One region of the Paenibacillus sp. N22P23 genome, then DNA from elsewhere that is predicted to be linked to it. Evidence: a T-box and tRNA genes for the amino acid it is inferred to sense, from the RefSeq annotation. Region 1 holds a T-box; the other holds one or more tRNA genes.
What was found. A T-box is a leader RNA that pairs with one kind of tRNA and senses whether it is charged. The one in region 1 lies ahead of AC506A_RS14955 (alanine--tRNA ligase), so its partner is inferred to be a tRNA-Ala.
Positions count from the first base shown of each region.

Region 2: it has a tRNA-Ala gene. The T-box ahead of AC506A_RS14955 (alanine--tRNA ligase) is inferred to sense a tRNA for this amino acid. The anticodon was not compared.

Region 1 covers NZ_JBXENT010000002.1:989,508-1,000,206, forward strand. Annotated here, with positions in the region: gene AC506A_RS14940 (DUF7660 family protein) at 10-249, opposite strand; gene AC506A_RS14945 (ankyrin repeat domain-containing protein) at 359-817, opposite strand; gene AC506A_RS14950 (hypothetical protein) at 1,012-1,200, opposite strand; gene AC506A_RS14955 (alanine--tRNA ligase) at 1,398-3,278, opposite strand; T-box leader at 3,387-3,630, opposite strand; gene AC506A_RS14960 (tRNA dihydrouridine synthase) at 3,774-4,763, opposite strand; gene AC506A_RS14965 (GNAT family N-acetyltransferase) at 5,158-5,697, opposite strand; gene AC506A_RS14970 (pentapeptide repeat-containing protein) at 5,784-6,221, shown strand; gene AC506A_RS14975 (alpha/beta hydrolase fold domain-containing protein) at 6,381-7,250, opposite strand; gene AC506A_RS14980 (DinB family protein) at 7,421-7,843, shown strand; gene AC506A_RS14985 (hypothetical protein) at 7,855-8,220, opposite strand; gene AC506A_RS14990 (phosphotransferase) at 8,663-9,616, opposite strand; gene AC506A_RS14995 (DUF1048 domain-containing protein) at 9,674-9,961, opposite strand; gene AC506A_RS15000 (DUF1048 domain-containing protein) at 9,971-10,318, opposite strand; gene AC506A_RS15005 (PadR family transcriptional regulator) at 10,315-10,623, opposite strand.
Region 2 covers NZ_JBXENT010000004.1:4,430-15,128, reverse strand. Annotated here, with positions in the region: gene mutM (DNA-formamidopyrimidine glycosylase) at 1-351, shown strand, start outside; gene AC506A_RS18275 (MntP/YtaF family protein) at 449-1,165, shown strand; gene coaE (dephospho-CoA kinase) at 1,194-1,793, shown strand; gene AC506A_RS18265 (lytic transglycosylase domain-containing protein) at 1,790-2,368, shown strand; gene AC506A_RS18260 (alpha/beta-type small acid-soluble spore protein) at 2,431-2,640, opposite strand; gene nrdR (transcriptional regulator NrdR) at 2,776-3,240, shown strand; gene AC506A_RS18250 (GOLPH3/VPS74 family protein) at 3,406-4,068, shown strand; gene AC506A_RS18245 (glycoside hydrolase family 130 protein) at 4,365-5,378, shown strand; tRNA gene AC506A_RS18240 (tRNA-Ala) at 5,489-5,561, shown strand; gene AC506A_RS18235 (S-layer homology domain-containing protein) at 5,856-6,443, opposite strand; gene AC506A_RS18230 (chitobiase/beta-hexosaminidase C-terminal domain-containing protein) at 6,356-7,543, opposite strand; gene AC506A_RS18225 (helix-turn-helix transcriptional regulator) at 7,739-10,699, shown strand, end outside.

The sequences.
Region 1 (10,699 bases):
GATGATACTTTATTCATAAATTTTGGACGCATATAAAATATCAGCTAACACTTTCCACGTTGGTTGCTCTGGTATGGACTGATTAGTGTTTACATAGTACCTTTCCATTCCTTCTATCCATGCTTCCATCGCTTCAAGGTAACTCTCTAATGTTGGATTTTCCCAATTTTCCCTATTTATAACCAAGTCCTTCCTAAATGCAGAAAGGAACTTGAGTAAATCCTCTTTTGTCTTTATTTCGTTTATCATTTCATGTAGCTGCAATTAAACTCACCCGGCTTCCTATTCGTAATCTTTATTGAACTAGAGTCTCCCGTTAGCGTAATGAAAGTCCCAATGGGTGCTGACTCCATATTCGTTAGAAATACTTACTGACTTCATAATTTCCTATTGTTTTTGCAAGATCCAAAGGTGATACGTCATAATTATTTTTAGAATGTTGATCTGCACCATTCATTATAAGCAATTTAATAATTTCGCCATTCCCTCGCGAATTGAATACTGCTTTAAATAAAGAATTATTTCCATGAATATCTTTGATATTTATCTCGGTATTGTACTTTAACAGTAGCCTCACAACGTCTATATGATTATTTTGGCACGCATAATGTAAGGCAGTTAAACCAAGGTTATCTTGATGATTTATTCTCACTTTTTTTTGCAGAATAGATTGTGTAAATTCTAAGTTTCCTTCGATGACTGAGATAATCAAGGGTGTCCTTTGATCGTCATCTTGTACGTTTAAATCGCAATTTGATTCAATATAATCATTAAATTCATGGACACTATTTAATTGAATTGCATCAAATATGTTCATTCGTTTTCCTCATTTCGTAATAATCTCTGATGTTAACTAATCAACGAATTTCGCAAACTCTTCGCGTATGAAGTATTCGTCAAAGTTTTTAAACTATCCTGCCCGTTACTTCAATGACAAACGGCAGCCGGTAAACAATCCAGCTGCCGTCGTTCTATTGTGCTATCGTTCTCCGTTAACGTAATCGAGCGTTTTCACTTGTTTTTGTTATTTCTAAAAATACCGACTGCTAATCCGACTACAATTCCAAATGAAGTTCCATATACAATTCCAAGACCTACATTACCGAATACTGCTCCAAATGCGACACCAAAAGCGGAACCAAAAGCGGCACCTAAAGCAATTCCAAGGCCTATGAAAGAACCATTTCCGTCATCTTTCATTTTCAAATAATCACTCCGCTTCTTAATTTCATTCCAAAGCTTTACTGCTGTGACAGTTTCGCCTCATACAACGACTTTCCAAAAGATGTAGGTATAACTCAATACGTTGCCAACTACTTAATGTTTCGCTACATTATTCTGCCTGGATTCCCGTGCAACTCATAACGTTGTTACAAATAGCAATCCTAAAACATCAGCTATTGTTCCGCGTTCTGGAAATATTTATTAATTACTCCTTTAATCCTTCTAACTCCAGCAGCAGAAGATTGTTCTTTTTTAATACTGAACTTTCCTAAGTTTGCTGTATCTTCTACATGAGGTCCTCCACATACTTCTCGACTCCAAACTTTCCCTTCGTTATCTTTGATTGTATACACCTTAACGATATCCGGATATTTATCCCAAAAATTCCCTTCAACATTACTTTCTTTCGCCTCAATTTTAGGCAGCTCTGAAATATAGGTAACTGCTTTTGATGAAATCGCATCATTCACATACTTTTCCACCTCAGCTATTTGCTCTGGCGTAAGTTTTTCATCATGGTTGAAGTCAAACCGTAATCGTTCTGAAGTAATATTACTTCCTTGTTGATGAACATGATCACCTAAAACTTCCCTTAAACCAGCAAGTAATAAATGAGATACCGTGTGCAGCGCTGTTGTTTCTGTTGAATGTTCAGCTAATCCACCTTTAAATTTACCCGCAGAAGCAGTTCTGCTCTTTTCAGCATGTTTCTTTGCCGCCTCTATATAAGACGCCTTGTCCTCCATGCTATATCCACTTTCAGTTAGAAACTCTTCCGTCAACTCCAAGGGAAACCCATATGTTTCGTAAAAATAAAAGGCATCTGCACCTGTAACTTTACCCTTATTCTTAAGATGTTTTTGTATTTCAAATTCTCCTTGCTGTAAAGTTCTATAGAAAAGATTTTCTTCCTTATTTACTATTTCGATAACTTTCTTTTTATTACCGATCAAATCTTCATAAGCTGTTGCTTCATCTATATAAACTTCAGACAACTCACCCACAAAACTTCCTTGTATACCTATTTTTTTACCTGCACGAATCGCCCTTCTTAATAACCTTCTTGTTATATACCCTGCATCACTATTAGCTGGCTCCGCACCATCATTAATTAGAAAAGTAGCCGCTCTCACATGATCAAGTATGATTCTAAACGACTTTAAATCGTCAGTATATTGTTTACCACTTAACTCCATCAATTTTTTCTTGGGATTAAGGAAGAAAGCCGTATTATAAATATCCTTGTCACCATTAAGGGCTGTTGCAACCCTTTCTAATCCGCCTCCATAATCAATGTTGGGATTTTGCATTTTCACAAATCCGGTGTCTTCTTTTTTGTAACACATAAATACGTTGTTCCCAATTTCTAAAAACCTCTCGCTTACAGAAGCAGGATGATCCAGTGAATCACCGCCTGGTTCAAGATCATAGAACATTTCACTATCAGGCCCACCCGGTTCACCAACAGGCATATCCAATGGACTTCCGGCTCGACTCCACCAATTTTCTTTTTCATCGTATAAGAATATTTTTCCACCTCTAGATGCCCCATATTGATAGGGATCATCTTCAATGATAGGTTCTATACCAACTGATTTATATTTTTCTGACCAGATTTGAATGGCTTCCGTATCTTTCTGTATATTCAAATCAACACTTCCTATAAAAGCACTGATATACAGCCTGCCAGGATCAATTCCTAATTCGATAATATGCCAATTCCAAATGGCATCGATTTGCTTTTTCTTATAGTTATTTTCATTTGCTTTAAACTCCCATCGACCTATCATTTCAAAAAATGTCAGATGCGACGTATCTCCTACTTCATCAATATCCACTGTCCTTAAACACTTCTGAATATTAGCAATCTCATTACCTATCGGATGCTTTTCCCCCAATAAATATGGAACCATAGGTTGCATTCCACTTCCTGTAAACAACGTTGAGGGATCATTTTCTGGTAACAAGCTAGAAGAGGGCACTTGGCTTGCCCCTATTCCTTTCATAAAATCAATATATGATTTTCTTAACTCATCTGGTGTCATTTTCACCATGCTCAATACCTCCATTCAATTATTAATTATTCTCAGAAAATTATTTTGCGAATATTCAAACGAGAAGAAATAAAACAAAAAAGCCCTAAGCTGACATATTTCTTGTCAACTTAGGGCGAACTATTATGTCCGTGTTACCACCTAAATTCAGATTTCTCTGCACTCTATCAATACGGGATATCTCCGATATTGTTTCCTGAATAACGGTGAAACTCCGTTGAAGCCTACTAAGATTCCTCTGTTCGGTTCACAGCTCCGAGACTGCTTCACTATTAGATCAATGAAGATTCGCACCAACCATCTTCTCTCTGTGAGATCCCTAATAGCTACTATTTCTCATCATAGCCTTTTCGTTTTAAGTTAAACCAATGCTATCACACTCAACTTGCTCTGTCAATTAATTCCACTTTTTTATATGGTATAAGTCTGTCGATTCTACCATCAGCTTTCTTAAATATTCTACCCTATCCAATTGTCTGGTGGACCCTTACCCATCTAATTTCCATGTTCCTCAGCCTCATCATGCTCCTTGCTTCCAAATTTATTCAGCAATACATGCACTTCACTTTTTGATTTGGCGTTCATCAAGCTGGTTCTGAGTTCACTTGCCCCTCGAAACCCACGGACATAGATTTTGAAGAAACGGGTAAGCGCACTAAACGAACGTGGTTCCTCTGCTGAGTATTGATCATGCAGATCCAGATGGAGCCGCAGCAGATCAAGCAATTCCGCACTGCTGTGCTCCTTCGGCTCTTTCTCAAATGCATATGGATTTTGAAAAATACCGCGTCCAATCATAATACCGTCGACACCGTATTGCTCTGCAAGCTGCTGGCCGGTCTGACGGTCAGGGATATCCCCGTTAATGGTCAGAAGTGTATCTGGCGCCACCTCATCACGAAGCTTCTTAATCTCCGGAATCAGTTCCCAATGAGCTTTTACTTTGCTCATTTCCTCTCTTGTCCGAAGATGAATGGACAGATTAACAATGTCTTGTTTCAAAATATGGGTTAACCAGTCACGCCATTCGTTTAGGTCACTAAAACCGAGCCTTGTTTTTACACTGACAGGCAGTCCCCCGGCTTTAGCGGCTTGGATGATATCCGCTGCGATTTCAGGACGGCAGATCAGGCCGCTGCCCTTCCCATTCTCTGCTACATTCGCCACTGGACAACCCATATTAATATCGATGCCTTTGAATCCTTCTTTCGCCATGCCGATGCTCATTTCACGGAAAAATTCCGGCTTATCTCCCCAGATATGTGCTACAATGGGCTGTTCATCTGGGGTAAAAGTCAAGCGCCCACGTACACTTTTGTTCCCCTCTGGATGACAATAACTCTCCGTATTCGCAAACTCCGTAAAATACACATCCGGTCTGCCTGCCTCACTTACCACATGGCGAAACACAACATCTGTCACATCTTCCATAGGTGCTAGTACAAAAAAAGGTCGTGGTAAATCGCGCCAAAAGTTTTCTTGCATCATTAATAACCCCTCTATACCTACCAGAACAATCGTTGTCCTTAGAATAGTAAAATACTTGCTGTCAGTGGAACACTGTTCAAACACCATCACAGGTTAACAACAGACATTCCATAAAGTACACGACTTTATTATAAACTGAATAACGTCATGATGGGTATGTCCCCTTCGTACCGTCAACAATGTTTCGTAATTACGCCATGTTTTTTTTGCAATTGGGAATGACTAGCACCTTATACCGCTGTCGCCATTTACCAATAGCTGCCGCCGGCAAACTGCTCCTTGTTTGTTCAGCTAACGTTCCAAGTTAGCGTAATCTGGTATGCTTGAATTATTTCTCATTATCCAACCAAGTGACCTTACCTCGAACCCGGTCTCGTAGCGATACAAATGCTTATTTTCTGTAGCTTCTGTAATAATAGTAACTATCATTTTCCATATAAAATTGGTCATCCCCTATAGGCGTTCTTCTTTCAAGCAACTTAAATCCACATTTTTCAGCCAATTTGTTCGAGGGAACATTGGCACAATTAATTGTCAGGATTAAATACTTAACATCAGATACCTCAAAGCACCATTCTGCCAAGGCACTTATCGCTTCTCTAGTATATCCGTTCCGATGATGTTTTTCCGACATGAAATACCCCAGTTCGATTTCATTTAGCTTCTCTTTAAGCCCCACCCCTATCATACCAATCATCTCATCGTTGTTTGGCAAGGCAATCGCGTAGGAACGGCCAATGGAAATATCCGTATTATCCGATTGTTTTTGATACTGATTAATCAATCCATAATAATCCTGCGGATGTGAACGTCCGTCAGCCCAATCTGGCATATAACGGTATACAGCCGATTCCCTGGCTATTGAATAAAACCTTTCAGCATCTGTTTTTTTCAAGGTTCTTATAACAACATTTTGAGTTTCTATGTGCATAGCGGATACTCCTCCTACTGCAAATTTTGTTCGCTGCTAAATTTTATGGATGGGATTCCAAACTATCGAAAAGTTTGTTCCCTAAAATGAATAAAACTATTGACCTTAAAGTAACTTCAGTTAGAGCTGAGGAGCTTGATATCGATAATGTAAGCTTGGCAAAGACAAAAATTAATAACGTAAACATGAGTGATATGTCTTTGAATGATGTTAATATGGGTGGAATTAAAATCTCGAACGCAAACTTGTCGGGTTTAGGTATTCAGCATGCTAACTTTAGCCACTCTGTTATTGACCATGTCCATCTTTTTGGAACAGAATTTCATAATGTGGTTCTCCCAATGGAAGGGGACGGAAATTACCATCCCGATGGGCATTATAAACCAGTAAGTTTTCATAACTGTAACCTCTCCAATGGGCAATTAAGAAATTGTGATTTATCAAATGTTGATATAACTGATTGCGACATTACTGGATTGAAAATAAACGGTATCTTGATTTCTGATTTAATCAAGAATAAATAAAGATAAAGACTGCGAAAATCAATAAAAGAGAAGTTTTATCCAAAGAAACCACTCCATTATCAGGAGTGAGGATACTTAATCATTTCGAGGGAGCTTAATGATTAATAATGCCTCGAAGCGTAAATTCGGTTTTTAACTGACGTGCGCCATTTCTGAGAATTACTTGCATAAATGTGTTCTTAAAAAATCAACAACATTTTGAAATGCACTTTGAACCATCGGATCATGAAAATTTCGATCAAAATCATGATCCGCTCCTTCAATCGTTATCAACTCAGTATATACTCCATGTTCTTGAAGCTTCTTATACATCATCACCGATTGCTCATATGGCGTTATTTTATCTTTATCTCCATGTAGAAATAACGTAGGCGGATACTCCGCAGTGATATTATGAATAGGGCTATATTGTGTTAATTTATTATAATCATTAGCCGGATCGAATCCGGTCACTTCATTAACCCAAACACCTTGCTGAAAACAATAAAATAATAAATTGCCCCGTTCTTCCCACTGACCATTCGTTATTTCTTTTTCCCCTATGAATTGATAGGCGCTTTGCTTATCAACGATTTCATATTGTTGGCGGAAATGTTCACTCGGTTTCGTCGCCCATTCCCCTAGAATATCATGTCCAAAACAAGAAACTATCGCTTTTGGTTTAATGTCCATAGTGCCTATTAACAAGCTTAGATAACCACCAGAGGCTTTACCAAATAGAGCAATGTTATTTGTATCAAAATCATACCATTCCGTTGCTTTGGTTCGAGCCCATTCAAGTGCATCTCTAATATCTTCTACAATCGATTCCAATTTTGTTTCAGGAGCCAGTCGGTGATCAATATTCACAACACTAAATCCAGCCTGACAAAAATACTCAATTTGTTCTAAAGACATCCAAGCTCTAGTTCCAGCAATTAAGCCACCACCATGAATATAAATAATGACAGGCGAATTTCTCCCTTGGTAATAGATGTCAGCGTTAATAGAACAATTATTCACTTGTTTAAAAATCTTTGTTTCTTTCATCTTCTTTGTCTCCTTCCGAACTTTGCCTCATTAATGCTTTACTTTAAGGTATTCACAAGGTACAAAGTGATTACACTATCCTCCCCGTTACTTCAACGAAACAAGGAGCAGCTGCCTTTGGCAAACTGCTCCTTGTTCGTTTAGCGATCGTCGACTGGAAAAAATGGTTCATGGATGTGTGGGAGGATAATCGGCGTCTGACGAACAACGTGGCCCAAGCGCTAGTAGAAGTAGGCTCTATGGACAAGGTATTAGTGGACGGCATGCGACCATTCCGCGAGTTGACGCTGGAGATTTTGGGTATGGAGCGATGGAATGTCCGTGGTTTGGCATATGACCAATGGGAATATGAAGCCCCACCACAGATGTTGCGCACGTCTTCGATTGCCGAGGTATTGGAATTCGGCAGGAGTGTTCGTGAAGAAACGAGGCAGTTGTGGCCGAGTATCCCATTTGACGCGCTGGCCAAGATGCGCCCTGCACCGGCTCCGTATGTCCCCGAAGGTACTGCGATTGGGTGGTTAACGTACGCCCTGGAAAATGAGATTCATCATCGTGGGCAAGGGTATGAGTTAACTATCGTTTCCCGTTAGTTCAGCCACAACTACAAAAAGAATGGTGGTTCAAGACTATTAATGTCTCTTTGTACCAAAGCAAATCTACGGTCTGTCAGCCATAGCGGCTCTGAGAAAGAAATAACCTCACTCTCCCCTCGAGGAGTAGATTCTATGGTAATCTCTACTTTTAAGTCGCGAAATTCGAAATCTGAGTCTCTGTCCTCGTAATTTTCCAACTCATATTCCTTCGCCATCTCTGCATCATAAAAAGCCGCTGATGCTACCCCTTTAATCTGAATTAATCCACTGTTACCAATCTCCCATTTGAATCGTTCAACAATTTGCTCAAATGGATGATTAAAATACAACCAACCATCTCCCGTTGGACTGAAAGCAACCTCAATGTCCTCCATTGCACCTGGCGCATAAAGCTTGTCCGCTGACCATCGGCCGAGCCAACCATGCATCGGTATCTATAGGTTCTAGCAATGTACCGCCTCTTTTTCGGTATGCGACTTCACATCTCTTACATACTCTAATCCCTTCTCTAGGTTGAGTTTCATATCCAGAGAGGTGTGAACCACAAAGAAGTTGGTCAGTATCAATTTCCATGTAATGAAGCTTCATGCGGCTTTTACCAGCAAATGCTCCTGCTGTAATTAATTTATACTCTCTTGGCATTTCCTCGCCTCTCCAAATCTGTATGTAAAAAAAAAAATTCCTCATTTCCTCACTTACCAATTTTACATCTATCATCAACTAGGAACACATGTAAATTGTTCCACTAGTCTGCCCGTTAGCGTAACGAATAATTGGAGCAGATGCCGACGGCATCAAAAAAACTTCACGCTGGAGTTATAGTTCACCTTTTCCCATAAACATGCCAACAGCTTGTTTCGCGAAAGCAGCATAGGCGTAAGTCCGCTCCGGACAACGATCAATTGCCCATCTGGTATGATCGAAAGCTTTAAGCAACTGTAAACCTCTCATGTCAGCAATATCCTCTTCACTCAACCCGTAACCTTCTAAGAAGGCTTGGAATTCCTCATTATTTGGGCCTTCCTTTAGCCCAAGCATCTGGTACTGCAACACTTGAAGAACCGCTCCATGCGGAACCACGCTCACTTCAGCATTGCCCCAATCCAGCAATATCACTTGATTATCATGGACAATTATATTCTTTAAAGAGATATCCCCATGGATGAGGCCGAAGCGAAGCGTCTCATTCTTCATATCCTCAAAACGTTTTTTTACGCGCTGTGATTCCTCCTGAGTCATTACCCCAAGCGTAATCAAGGGATCATGCTCCGTTAAACAATGGATATTATGCTGCAAATCCCCTTGCAAACTGCCGTCTGATTGGGCATGACCAAATGACTGGAACACACCGTTGACGGGATCGACCAGGTTTCTTCCAAATCCTTCTACTTGAATCAAATCCATTCGCTTGGCATATTCGCCAAGCTGTCTCCAAATAGCAGATCCGTGAGCCTTACTGTCTAACCCGTTGTCGCCATCGATAAAAGTTTGAATCATATAAGCTATTTCATCAACTATGCCAATGGACAACACCTCGGGCCCAGGAATTCCAACTGCGGCTGCTTGCTCGATACACCACTTTTCCTTGATATAAGATGGATAAGTATCTTTATTGTTCATGCGGACAACGACCTTCTGTCTCTTCGTTTCCACTACGATAATTTGATTATCGATACCTTTACCTATAATTGGGTAGGATGATTTAACTTCTTCCTGAAGAAAATCTCCTGCAATTCGTACAGCAGCTTGTGGCACTACTAAGTCTTTCATAATTTCTATCCCCCCTAAAGTCTACCTTAACTAATCCCCCCAAGAAATGGCCGATCCTCAAATGTCAGCGTAAGTTTCTAAATCCTTGATTAGATCGTCGCAGAAAGCCGCTACGTCACTGCCCGTCACTTCGAGCACGCCTTTCCCCGAGGCTGCGCCTTCTTCAAACAGATCGACAATCCCCGAGAGCAAACCAGCCCCGTCGGTTAGCTCAACAGTGCCGACCTTAAAGAGATATTTTTGAATCTCTTTATAAACAATCTGATAATCTTGCGGGAGCGCTTTGATGCGCGCCACGTGTGCTCGCCACTCTTTTTTGCCTTCAATGATATCTTTTATACTCATATTATCCTCCTATTTACCTAATTTTTTAGCGATACTATTGTTGAGTTGCTGGCGCCACTTGTCGCGAAACGACTTTGCCCCTTCTTCGCCGGCGAGCGCTGAACAAAAGCCTTTGATATCGTCACCCAAAACCTCTTGGACACTCTGACCGTCCGCCGCCGTTTCTTCGAGCAGGCTAAGCACACCGTCAAGAATTGGCATGAGGTTACGACCAGTGAAATCCGAGTACGGAAAAAGATTTGCGTTAATTGTTCCCCATGCCGCTTGATAATCAGCTGGCAGCTTTTTGACTCGCGATTCAAATTTCTTAAAATCTCTAGTCATATCGTTGCCGGTGATTTTATCCCAGAAATTCATGATTTATTCTCCTTTAACTCGTTAATTTTTGATGATACGAACTCCCATTTCTCCCAGAACCTCTGCAGCTCCTCGCGCCCCGCGTCGGTGATCGTGAAAAACTTTCGCGGCGGTCCCATATCCGAGGGCTTTTTGGTGATTTCCACCAACTTGTTTTTTTCAAGCCGGATCAGGATGGTATACACCGTTCCATCCACAACATCTGTGAAGCCGAGGGCGTTCAGCCGCCGCGTAATTTCGTAGCCGTAGGATTCTTTACGACTTATTATTTCAAGGACACAACCCTCAAGCGCCCCTTTGAGCATCTCCGTTAGGTTTTCCAGCACTTCCACCCCTTGCTATTCTGTATCACTGGTATGCAGTGATACTTATTACAGCTAT
Region 2 (10,699 bases), on a different contig from region 1:
ATTTATGTGGACGAGGCGCTCTTCACGGCTGGCATTCACCCCGAGCGGACAGCGGATTCCATTAAACCGGCTGAATGGACGAAGCTTCATGAAGCGATTCGTGCAACACTCTCGCGCGCAGTAGATGCGGGTGGATCGTCGATTAAATCTTATGTAAATGGCCAAGGCGAAATGGGTATGTTCCAGCATGAGCTGCTCATCTATGGCCGTAAGAACGAGCCTTGCCGCAAATGCGGTGCAAGCATAGATAAGACCGTCGTTGGCGGCCGGGGCACACATATTTGCCTCAAATGCCAGCCATTCCCGAAGAAGCGGGGCGGCAGTGAGGCAGCCAAGCCAACCTCTAAATAAGGAACGACTGCGGGCAGCGTGCATATGATGTACCATTCATGTTTTCTAGGCGAGTGCACAGAACCTGCGCTTTCGTCATCATGGGAGGGACATCAAGTTGCTCATTCATGCTGCATCATTGCTGCTGCTTGCTTTTGCCGTTAGCTTGGATGGATTCGGCGTTGGCGTTACGTATGGACTTCGGCGTATCCGAATTCCGGTGCCGTCGATTGTTATTATCGCCTTTTGTTCGGGATTGGTCGTATGGCTGTCCATGCAAATTGGCTCACTGCTTACGGGTTATATGTCGCCGGACGTAGCGAAATGGATCGGTGCAGTTCTGCTGATGCTGATAGGCGTTTGGGCGCTTATCCAGTATTGGAAACGCAAAACGGAAGGGGACTCGGTGGATACGGAGGAAGCTTCCGCCGAAGGTGGCGGATACGAAGAGGCCGGTGCTGTGATGGCAGCGGGCAACATTCGTATGGCGGCATCCACGATCGTTATTCTGGAATTGAAACGATTGGGCATTGTGATTCAAATCTTGCGGACGCCGCAAATGGCCGATGTGGACAGATCCGGTATTATTTCCGCATCAGAGGCTGTACTGCTTGGTTTTGCCCTGTCGCTCGACAGCTTCGGAGCGGGACTTGGCGCGGCGATGGTTGGTTTTAATCCACTGTTGACTGCGGTTGTCATTTCCGGTGCAAGCGGGATATTCCTGCTTGCGGGAATGCGGCTTGGTTTCCGGTTCGCAGCATGGCGCGGCATGCGCGCTTTGTCCGTGCTGCCTGGAATTATGCTGATTGTAATGGGCGTTATGCGTTTAATGTAGGTGAAGGACAGAATTTGAGGTGAACGTATTGATACTGGGATTAACCGGCGGCATCGCTTGTGGGAAGAGCACTGTCAGCGCCATGCTTGTGTCGCATGGCGCCAAGCTGATCGATGCCGACCAGGTCGCCCGGGAGGTCGTACTCCCCGGCGAGCCAGCGCTGGCAGCAATCGCTGATGAATTCGGACAAGCTGTCTTGAACGAAGACGGCACGATGAATCGAGCTGAGGTGGGCAAGCTAGTATTCGGCAATCGCGAACGGTTGACGAAGCTCGAAGGGATTCTGCATCCTGCGATTCGAGAACGAATGTGGGAGCGAATCAACGCCTATGCGGCGGAAGATCCGAACCAACTGATCGTAGCGGATATTCCTTTATTATATGAAACGGGACAAGCAGCCTTGTATGAGGCTGTGATGGTCGTTTATGTACCGAAGGAGACTCAGATCGAACGGCTGATGCAGCGTAATTCGCTGACGAGAGAGCAAGCTGAGGAGCGCACGGCACTGCAAATGGATATCGAAGAGAAACGGCGCCTGGCGGATATCGTCATTGACAACAGTGGAACGATTGCCGAAACGGCGCAGCAGGTCGAGCAGTTTTGGCGTGGGCAGGGATTGCAGCTATGACGATGAGAAAACTTCGAAGAAGAGTCATACTTATTATTACGTTAGCTTTTGTCGTGCTGCTGTTTGTTCGTTCGGAGTGGATGAGCCACTGGATGTATCCGGTCCACTTCCGCGAGGATATCGTAATCAGCGCGAATAATTATAAGCTCGAACCACATCTGGTGGCAGCTATCATAAGAGTCGAAACCAATTATAAGACTGGGGTTGTATCGCGTAAAGGCGCTATAGGCGTTATGCAGCTGATGCCGGACACAGCAAACTGGATTATTCAGAAGGGCGGCTTTGGGAAGATATCGACCGAAGCGATTTCTAATCGAGCGGATGTGAGTATTGAAATCGGTGCTTGGTATTTGAATGCATTAAACCAACAGTTCGATGGCAATATGTATACGGTGATCGCCGCCTACAATGCGGGACCCGGCAATGTGAGCCGCTGGCTAGCTGACGGAACTTGGGATGGAAAGCTGGAGACGGTGGATCAGGTGCCTTTCGGGGAAACAAGACACTATATACAGCGGGTCATTTATTATTATAATAAGTACAAGAACCTTTATCCGGATTTAATGGAAAGCTAAAAAATAACTTTGGCCGGCCGCCCACAGGCAACCGGCCAAAGCTTGGAGATTACAATCTTCGATTATCGACCTGCAAGAGATTGTTCGGCGATTTGCACTAGTTTACGGGTAATGCTACCCCCGATGGAACCGGCATCCTTCGTTGTGATGTTACCGTAGTATCCATCTTGTGGAAGGGAGATACCCAGCTCTTGTGCGACCTCATATTTCATTTGGTCTAATGCAGCACCTGCTTGTGGTACAACGAGTTGACTGCTACCGTTGTTGGCCATTTGTCGTTCACCTCCTTGCGGTTGGTAACAGTATTATGTGCGTTAGATCATTTTTCATTACAGGTAACGATTGGGAAACGATAAATAGCGTGCTATTTCGTATTCACTATGCATGTAGACGGAGGAATAAAGACGATGAAATGTCCGTATTGCGATTATGCTGGGACGAAAGTGCTCGATTCCAGACCCGCTAACGAAAATAAATCGATACGCCGTCGCCGTGAATGCGAGAAATGCACGCGGCGGTTCACGACCTTCGAGATGGTGGAAGAAACGCCTTTGATCGTGATTAAGAAAGACGGCAGTCGGGAAGAATTCAGCCGCGACAAAATTTTACGCGGTCTTATAAGGGCCTGCGAGAAACGTCCCGTATCCGTGGATCAACTGGAAATTATCGTATCCGAGGCAGAGAAGGAACTTCGCACAACGGCACAAGCTGAGGTGGAGAGCCGTGAAATCGGTGAGCTCGTTATGTCACAGCTGTATCCGGTTGATGAAGTGGCTTATGTTCGATTCGCGTCGGTGTACCGCCAGTTCAAGGATATTGACATGTTTATGAAGGAATTGAACAGCTTGCTGAACAAACATCCGCTCAGCTAAGTTGGATTGGACGAGCGTTAGAAGCCTGCACCGCGATCTTCGTGGTTTGCAGGCTTTTTTGGTTTATTGTTTCATTCAGCGTGGATGATTAGGATGTACGGTGAAGGGAGAATGTGCTATTTTCTATGTAAGGAAGAAGTCGCCTGTACGGAGGGAGGGATTTAATTGAACCGCGAGTTTGGACTTGCAGAGCAATTTGCTATCGTAGCTGCTGATCTCCCTGCACGAGGTATTTACGGATTAGGTCGAAGCTATATGGAGATTTACGTGATTGGCGCTGCCATTATGGAACTGATTATGGATGATCGGCTGCTGGTGGATGCTAAAGGGTATCTGCATGTGGTGGACAACGGTGTAAACGGCCTCCTGGATCATAGCTCAACCTCGCTGGTGGAACTAATCCGAAACGCCCGTAAGCCGAAGAAATTAAAGGGCTGGATTATTTATTTCTACTCACGTGTCAGACCGCGGCAAGCTATGTTCGGTTCGCTGACAAATTCGTTGTTTGACGAGGGGGACCTCGCGATAAACAAGAAGAAATTCCTTTATATTTTCCCCTATCGGCGATATATCACCATAACCGAACATAAAGATCGCATGATTCAGCACCTTCGCGCAGAGCTGCTCGAAGATGGTCCTGTTTCTAGGGAAACGGCAGCGCTGGCCATGTTGCTCGAGATTTCGAAGCAGCTGAAGCATTATTTCTCGCGTTATGAGCATACTGAGCTGAAGAGAAGGCTGACAGAGCTGCATGAAACGCAGAGCGAAGAATGGAATCACATCCGAATGATTCGAAGGGCGTTGCAAGAGATCGAAGCTTCGATTTGAGGGAGCGGAATGGAAGATAACGATACGGAAAAATTTATCGAATACGATTGTGATACATGAGACACTGCGGGGGAAGTTGCTGCAGTGTCTTTTTTATAGCTGGTTTTCGATTGAACGGTAGTCAGAAGCGATTGGATATGGAATAGGGGGAAAAATGTTTGAATAGGGTTTGTTTTGGTTTGAACTTGCCCGAAACCGGTTCACACGGTATGTTCGGCGTGATATAGTGGGGTGACATTTGCGAATGGTAGAAGAAGTATTCGCATTCAGCTCATCAAGAAAGAGGTTGATCCAGGATGAAGATTACGCGCTGCGAGGCAAACCCTATCGTCACGCCCGGTCTGTACGACTGGCGCCAAGCGACGGTATTTAACCCGGCTGTTATTATCGAAGGCGATAAATTTTATATGATTGAGCGGACAGCTGGCAGTCTGGATCCGTTTCAATGTTTCTTGGGTTTACTCGAAAGTGATGACGGCATCAACTTCCGTCACGTGCAGGATACGCCGGTTATTCACCCGGAGCAGTTCGGCTTCCCGTATGGCAGCATACAAGATCCACGCGTCGTGAAATTTGACGACACGTACTATATGAACTATGCGCTTCGTCCATGCTCGATGAGCTATTATCCTACAGGCGTAGGCCTCCCGAACAACTCTAAGCCTGAGTATCCGAACGGCTGGGGCAAACCGGAGGATTGGCTGACTCGTTCGTCCATTGCAACATCGAAGGACCTGATCAACTGGGAGTTCCTATGCGATACAACGCCGCTTGAAATCAATGATCGCGATAATATTCTGTTCCCGGAGAAAATCGGCGGAAAATATGCTTTACTTCGTCGTCCGGAAGAGTACATCGGCGAAGAATACGGCACAGAGAAGCCGGCGATGTGGATCTCCTATTCCGAGGATATGATCCATTGGGAGGATCCGATTCTGATTGCGACCGTGGAACAGGAATGGGAATATAAGAAAATCGGAGGTTCCACACCGCCGATTAAGACCGATAAAGGCTGGCTGACGCTCTATCATGGCGTAGGGCCAGACCATATCTACCGTGTTGGCGCAATGCTGCTTGATCTGGAGCATCCGGAGAAAGTGGTCGCTCGCGCACCGGGCTTTATTATGGAGCCGGAAGAGTATTACGAGAAATTCGGTCTGTTCATCCCGAATGTTGTTTTCCCGACAGCAAACGTGGTGAAAGATGGCTTGCTCTATATCTATTATGGCTGCACAGATACCGCGATTGGTCTGGCGACGGTTCCGTTGGATGAGCTGGTAGACTATATTCTGGCTGAAAGCAAGAAGTAGAGTGGAGGGAAGAAGCTTCGATGAGTCGGAGCTTCTATTTCTTTTGTGAAAGGGCTTGTTCTCGAGGATGAAAGCGTGATATAATCTGCTTTGTCTTCAACTTTTTATACGGGGCCTTAGCTCAGCTGGGAGAGCGCTTGCATGGCATGCAAGAGGTCAGGGGTTCGATCCCCCTAGGCTCCATACAATAGAAACCACGTTCCTTCGGGATCGTGGTTTTTTGTATGGATCACGGGGTGAGAACCCCTCAGGGTTCGCCCGCGCGGACGGAACAGAGTGGAGGAGCACGGCGTCTGAATCTACCGCTAAAAGTCCTCGTCGATTAAGCTTCGTCAGCCATTTAAATCAGGATTCGGACAACCCCCTAGGCTCCAACATAAGTTTATCGCATAACAACGGTTTTCTCGGTGTTTTACACAAGCAGATGAAATCGGATGCATGCAATAGCTTCAAAATGAACAGCCATTGTAAAAAAGGTTACCCGCTGGTGCATACAGTGAACCGGCTAGAGTAACCTTTTTGATGATAAATCAGATCAGACTTCTTAAGAAGTCTCTGTATAATGGCAGCTACTTCCGCTCTTGTGATAGAAGCTCCCGGCTTAAGCTGCGCATCGTTGCCACCGTATACGATCCCGGCTTGCAAGCAGTCGGCTAAACCGAGCTTCGCCCATTCCGACACACTGCTCGCGTCCGTAAACGGACTCAGCAGCTGAGCAGCTTCTTTGGTTTTCAGCTGGGCTTGCAATCCTGTCACTTTCATCGCCTTCGCGATAATGGTTATGGCCTGCTCGCGCGTAATGGTATCCAATGGACGGAACGTGCCATCCTCGAACCCGTTGATCAATTTGTGGGCGGCGGCGGTTTGAACCACACTGCTGTACCAATCTGCTGACTTCATATCAGCAAATGAGTTCGCACCATGTGCCAGCTTTAGCCCCAAGCCTCTTACGATCACTGCTGCAAACTCTGCGCGCGTCATCGCTTCATTCGGATTAAACAGCCCCCTCCTGTTCCTTCGATGACCATTCTGGAGCCCATATCGTTCACCGCATCCTTCGCCCAATGCTGCTCAACGTCTTGGAACGTAAGCGGATGCCATACGATAGAGTAAGTACTGTTCGTTAAGCTGTTTACTTGCGCATAGTACTTGCCGTCGATGACAACAATTTTCGTTGGTACATGGCGTACAGTTCCATCAGGGTCAATGACAACGCCCGTTGTAATCTTGTTAAGATCCACGCCATCTGGAATCGCAATCGTTCTTTCCACGTATGCATCGAACTTGGAAACTTCAATCGTCTTGTCCCTATAGACAGCCGTGACAGTGAAATTCAACGGCGGCACAACAATTTCGAACTTGCCGTTTTCAACCGAGCTTTCCATAAACTTCACCGTGTCGGCAGTAGGGTTTGCGATTTCAATTCTTATTTTAATATCTTGAAACTCTACGCTTGCTCCAAACTGCTCCGTTATCGCATGAATGTTTATTTGCTGCGCTGGTAGTTTATAAGACGCTTGTTCGGTTTTGATTTCGACAACAGCCTGCTTCTGCTCCATGTTATTGACCATTTGACCTTCCAACTCGCCGATGACTACATCGGATTGCGTATTCACCGGTATCGTAATGACAGCATGATCACCTTCAGCCGCAAGTTTATTTTCCAGCTTCTCCGGATCTAATACAATCGTTGTTACCGATTGTCCGTTCACAGTCTCCGTTGTTGCGGTACCCGCATTTTCTGCTTTGCCGTTAACGAGCACTTGAACCCCTTTGTCTACATGCTGCTCTGGGGTGCTCGGAGCAGTTCCCGCTGTATTAGGCGAATCTTCACTCGCCGCTTGGATCGTATAACTTTCAGCCATGACCGCACTGTTGGTCATACCTGCTTTTACTGCGATTGCCTTAATCGTCATCGCACTCGTTACGTGAATCGGCGTGCCGCTGTATAACGTGCTGTCGATCGTCGGCGTGCCGCTATCTGTCGTATAATAGACAGCCACTCCGACAGTCGTCGTCGATAATGTCACTCCTGTGCCAGACGCTACCGCTCCGCCTGGCGGATTCGCCACGGGTGCTGACGCTTGCCCCATGATCGTGAAGCTTTCAGCCATGATCGCACTGTCGATCATTCCTGCTTTAACCGCGATCGCTTTGATCATCATCGCGTTTGTTACACTGATCGGCGTGCCATTGTACAAAGGGGCAAGGCGATTATTTGCTCTGTTTTCAATGACCTATACGAATGCAATGACAGCCGAATACAGTCGTGGAAATCTTTGTACATGGAGAAACACTGAAGTTATAATAGGAATAAATATTTAGGACGCATGATAGTTTCATATGGAGGCTTGGACAACATGACATTAAGTGAGGATACGCTACTCAAGGAATTACTAGATGGGACGAGCATGGAAGTGTCATCCTTCATATATATATCAATCGCATTGGCAGAAGTGGTTCTTGCGGCACATAAGCGAGACGGGGTGGTTGGTCATTTGAGTCCGGCTTGCATTCGCATGCAGTCGGAACTGGATGCAGCGGTTCTTGAAGAGAACGGTACACTGGATTTCGCCTATTTATCGCCTGAACAAACAGGCAGGATCAATCGTACGCCTGACGAGCGCAGCAATTTGTATGCGCTGGGCGTCATGTATTACGAGATGCTTGCAGGACATTTGCCGTTTCAGGCGCAGAGTGAGGAAGATTGGGTGCATGCGCATCTTGCCATTGTGCCAAAGCCGCTAAGCGAGCTGCATCCAGAGATTTCGGTTTCCTTGAGCCGCATCATCATGAAGCTCTTAGCAAAAACACCTGAGGAGCGTTATCAACATGCATACGGGCTGCTGGCGGATTTAAAACAATGCCGGTTCTTGCTGGAAGATACGGGGATCATTACCGAGTTTGAGATTGCTTGCATAGATGAGAGAAGTCGGTTCAAACTTCCGGGGACTCTCTTCGGCCGTGAGAAGGAAGAAGAAGAACTGCAAGCGGCTTTCGAACAGGTTCGTGCTGGCGAAACAGCGTTCGTGATCGTTACGGGTAGGGCGGGCGTTGGTAAAACGGCGCTTATCCGCGAGCTTCAAATGCCGGTTATCAATGTGGGCGGACAGTTCATTGCGGGCAAATGCGATCTGATGAATCGGGATATTCCGTTCTCACCGCTCCTTCAAGCGCTTCGCAAATTGCTTCGGCAAATTTGGAGTGAACCCACTGAAAGAGTTGCGAAATTGAAGGCTCAATTAGCAGAGGATTTAGGTCAAGGAGCAGGTGTAATTACAGAGCTTCTACCGGAAGCAGCAGCGCTGCTTGGTGACTTTCCTTCCGTGGAACAGCTGCCTCCTGCTGAAGCTGCTATTCGTTTTCGCCGATTGTTTCCTTTGTTTATTAAGAATTTTTGCAGCAAAGAACATCCGCTCGTTATATTTCTTGACGATCTTCAATGGGCCGATCCGGCTACAATAGATGTCCTTAGGGCGTTCGTACATGACCAGACTTTACATGGATTATTAGTTGTAGGTGGTTTCCGAGAGGAAACGGCGCTGTGCTTGACTGAACATGGAGAGGATCATGCTGCGGCAGCTTTATGGATTGAACATGCGCTTTCCTTGACTAAGGAAGAAGCGCTGCTGCGGGTGCGACATATAACGCTCAACCCTTTGTCCTACACCGACGTTAAGAGATTCACTTCTTGCGTACTTAACGAGAATACGGATCGCGTTCGGTTGCTAGCAGAGCCTCTATATCAAAGAACAGGCGGCAATCCGCTTTATTTGCATCGTTTTCTGGACGGCCTGTTTCGTGAGAAAAAGCTTTATTATGACGAGGAACAATCTGTCTGGGTTTGGGATGCTGATGCGGTTAATCAAATGCCTGAAGTTCCTGACATTCTTCATTTAATTGGTTCCAGACTTCGTATGCTTCCGCATCAAACCGTCGCGCTGCTCGGCGCAGCAGGAGCCATTGGGTACCGCTTCCGCTTAGCAATGATTGCGCAAGTAAGCGAACTGTCCTTGTCTGACGCGCGCAATTTTGTGCTCCCAGCCGAGAAAGAAGGTTTGATATTGCGCGAGGATGACACGGATGAATCGGAAGCAGATGCAGAAGATCGTTTTTATACTTTTTTGCATGATCGCGTGCAGCAGGTGGCTTATCGAACCATCCCCGAATCGGATAAAGCAGCCTTGCATCTACGGATCGGGCGCGTGATGCAAGGCCGCGAAATCGACCAGAAAGACGAATCGATCTTTGATATCGTGTATCACTTGAATCTCGGTTCCGCTGAAATGGTGGATGAGACTGAGCAAAGAGAGCTGGCTGCCTATAATCTTCAGGCGGGGTTGAAGTCCAAAGCTTCTACGGCATTTACGGCTGCGGTGTATTTTTTGGAAAAGGGTTTAACCCTTATAGGGGAAAATGAGGAGGGAACAGGTTCGCTATCCTATCGTTTACTTCTAGAGCTGCCCGAATGCGAGTATATGTGCGGCCGCATAGATCGTGCGGAAGAGCTGCTCGATCAGTTGATGGCCCGTACCAAGGACTTGGTGGAACGTTCGCGCATTCACCTGATTCGGATCGCAATGAATGCTTATTTAAGAAAAGAAGAGATAGCCGTAAATATTGGGCTTCAGGCGTTAGCAGAATTCGGCTGGGAAATACCTGTGAAACCTTCTAAAGCTGATTTGTTAAAAGATCTGGCCCTGACACAATTCGCCTTATATAGGAAGCGTCACGAACTGTCGGGTTTGCCGATTAATCGTGATCCCGTCTATAGCGCAGTGTCGAATCTGTTCATGGCGATGTCGGTTTCCGTATTTGTAACAAATCCTGACTTGAATGCTGTGTTGAGATGCAGGTTTGTCCGATATGGCCTGAAGCAAGGAAACAACGAAGCGTTTACCTTTATGCTTGGCTCATACGGCATTATGCTTACCTTTACATCTCCACGCTCCGCAACCGGTTCACGATTAATGAAAATCGCTTATGGCCTTTCGATTGGCTTTGAAAGCTTTCTCATTAGGGGGCGTCTTCAATTGCTCATGGGTCTCGGTGCTCAATATCGCAGTCCGCAAGAGGCGGTGAGTTATTTTAAAAAATCGATAGGTTATGGGTTGGAAGCTAACGATCGTGCGTTCGTTGGCTATGCAATGGAGCTGCACATTCTCAACCATTCCGGCGACATATATGCTTTGTCTGCATTCTTGACTGATTATGAAGACAAATTCGGACAAGTGCTGGATAAAGAAACGCTCATGCAATTTCGTATTGCGCGTATGTACATGGCGGAAATGCAGGGTGAATCCGGTGCTCTTGATGAGATC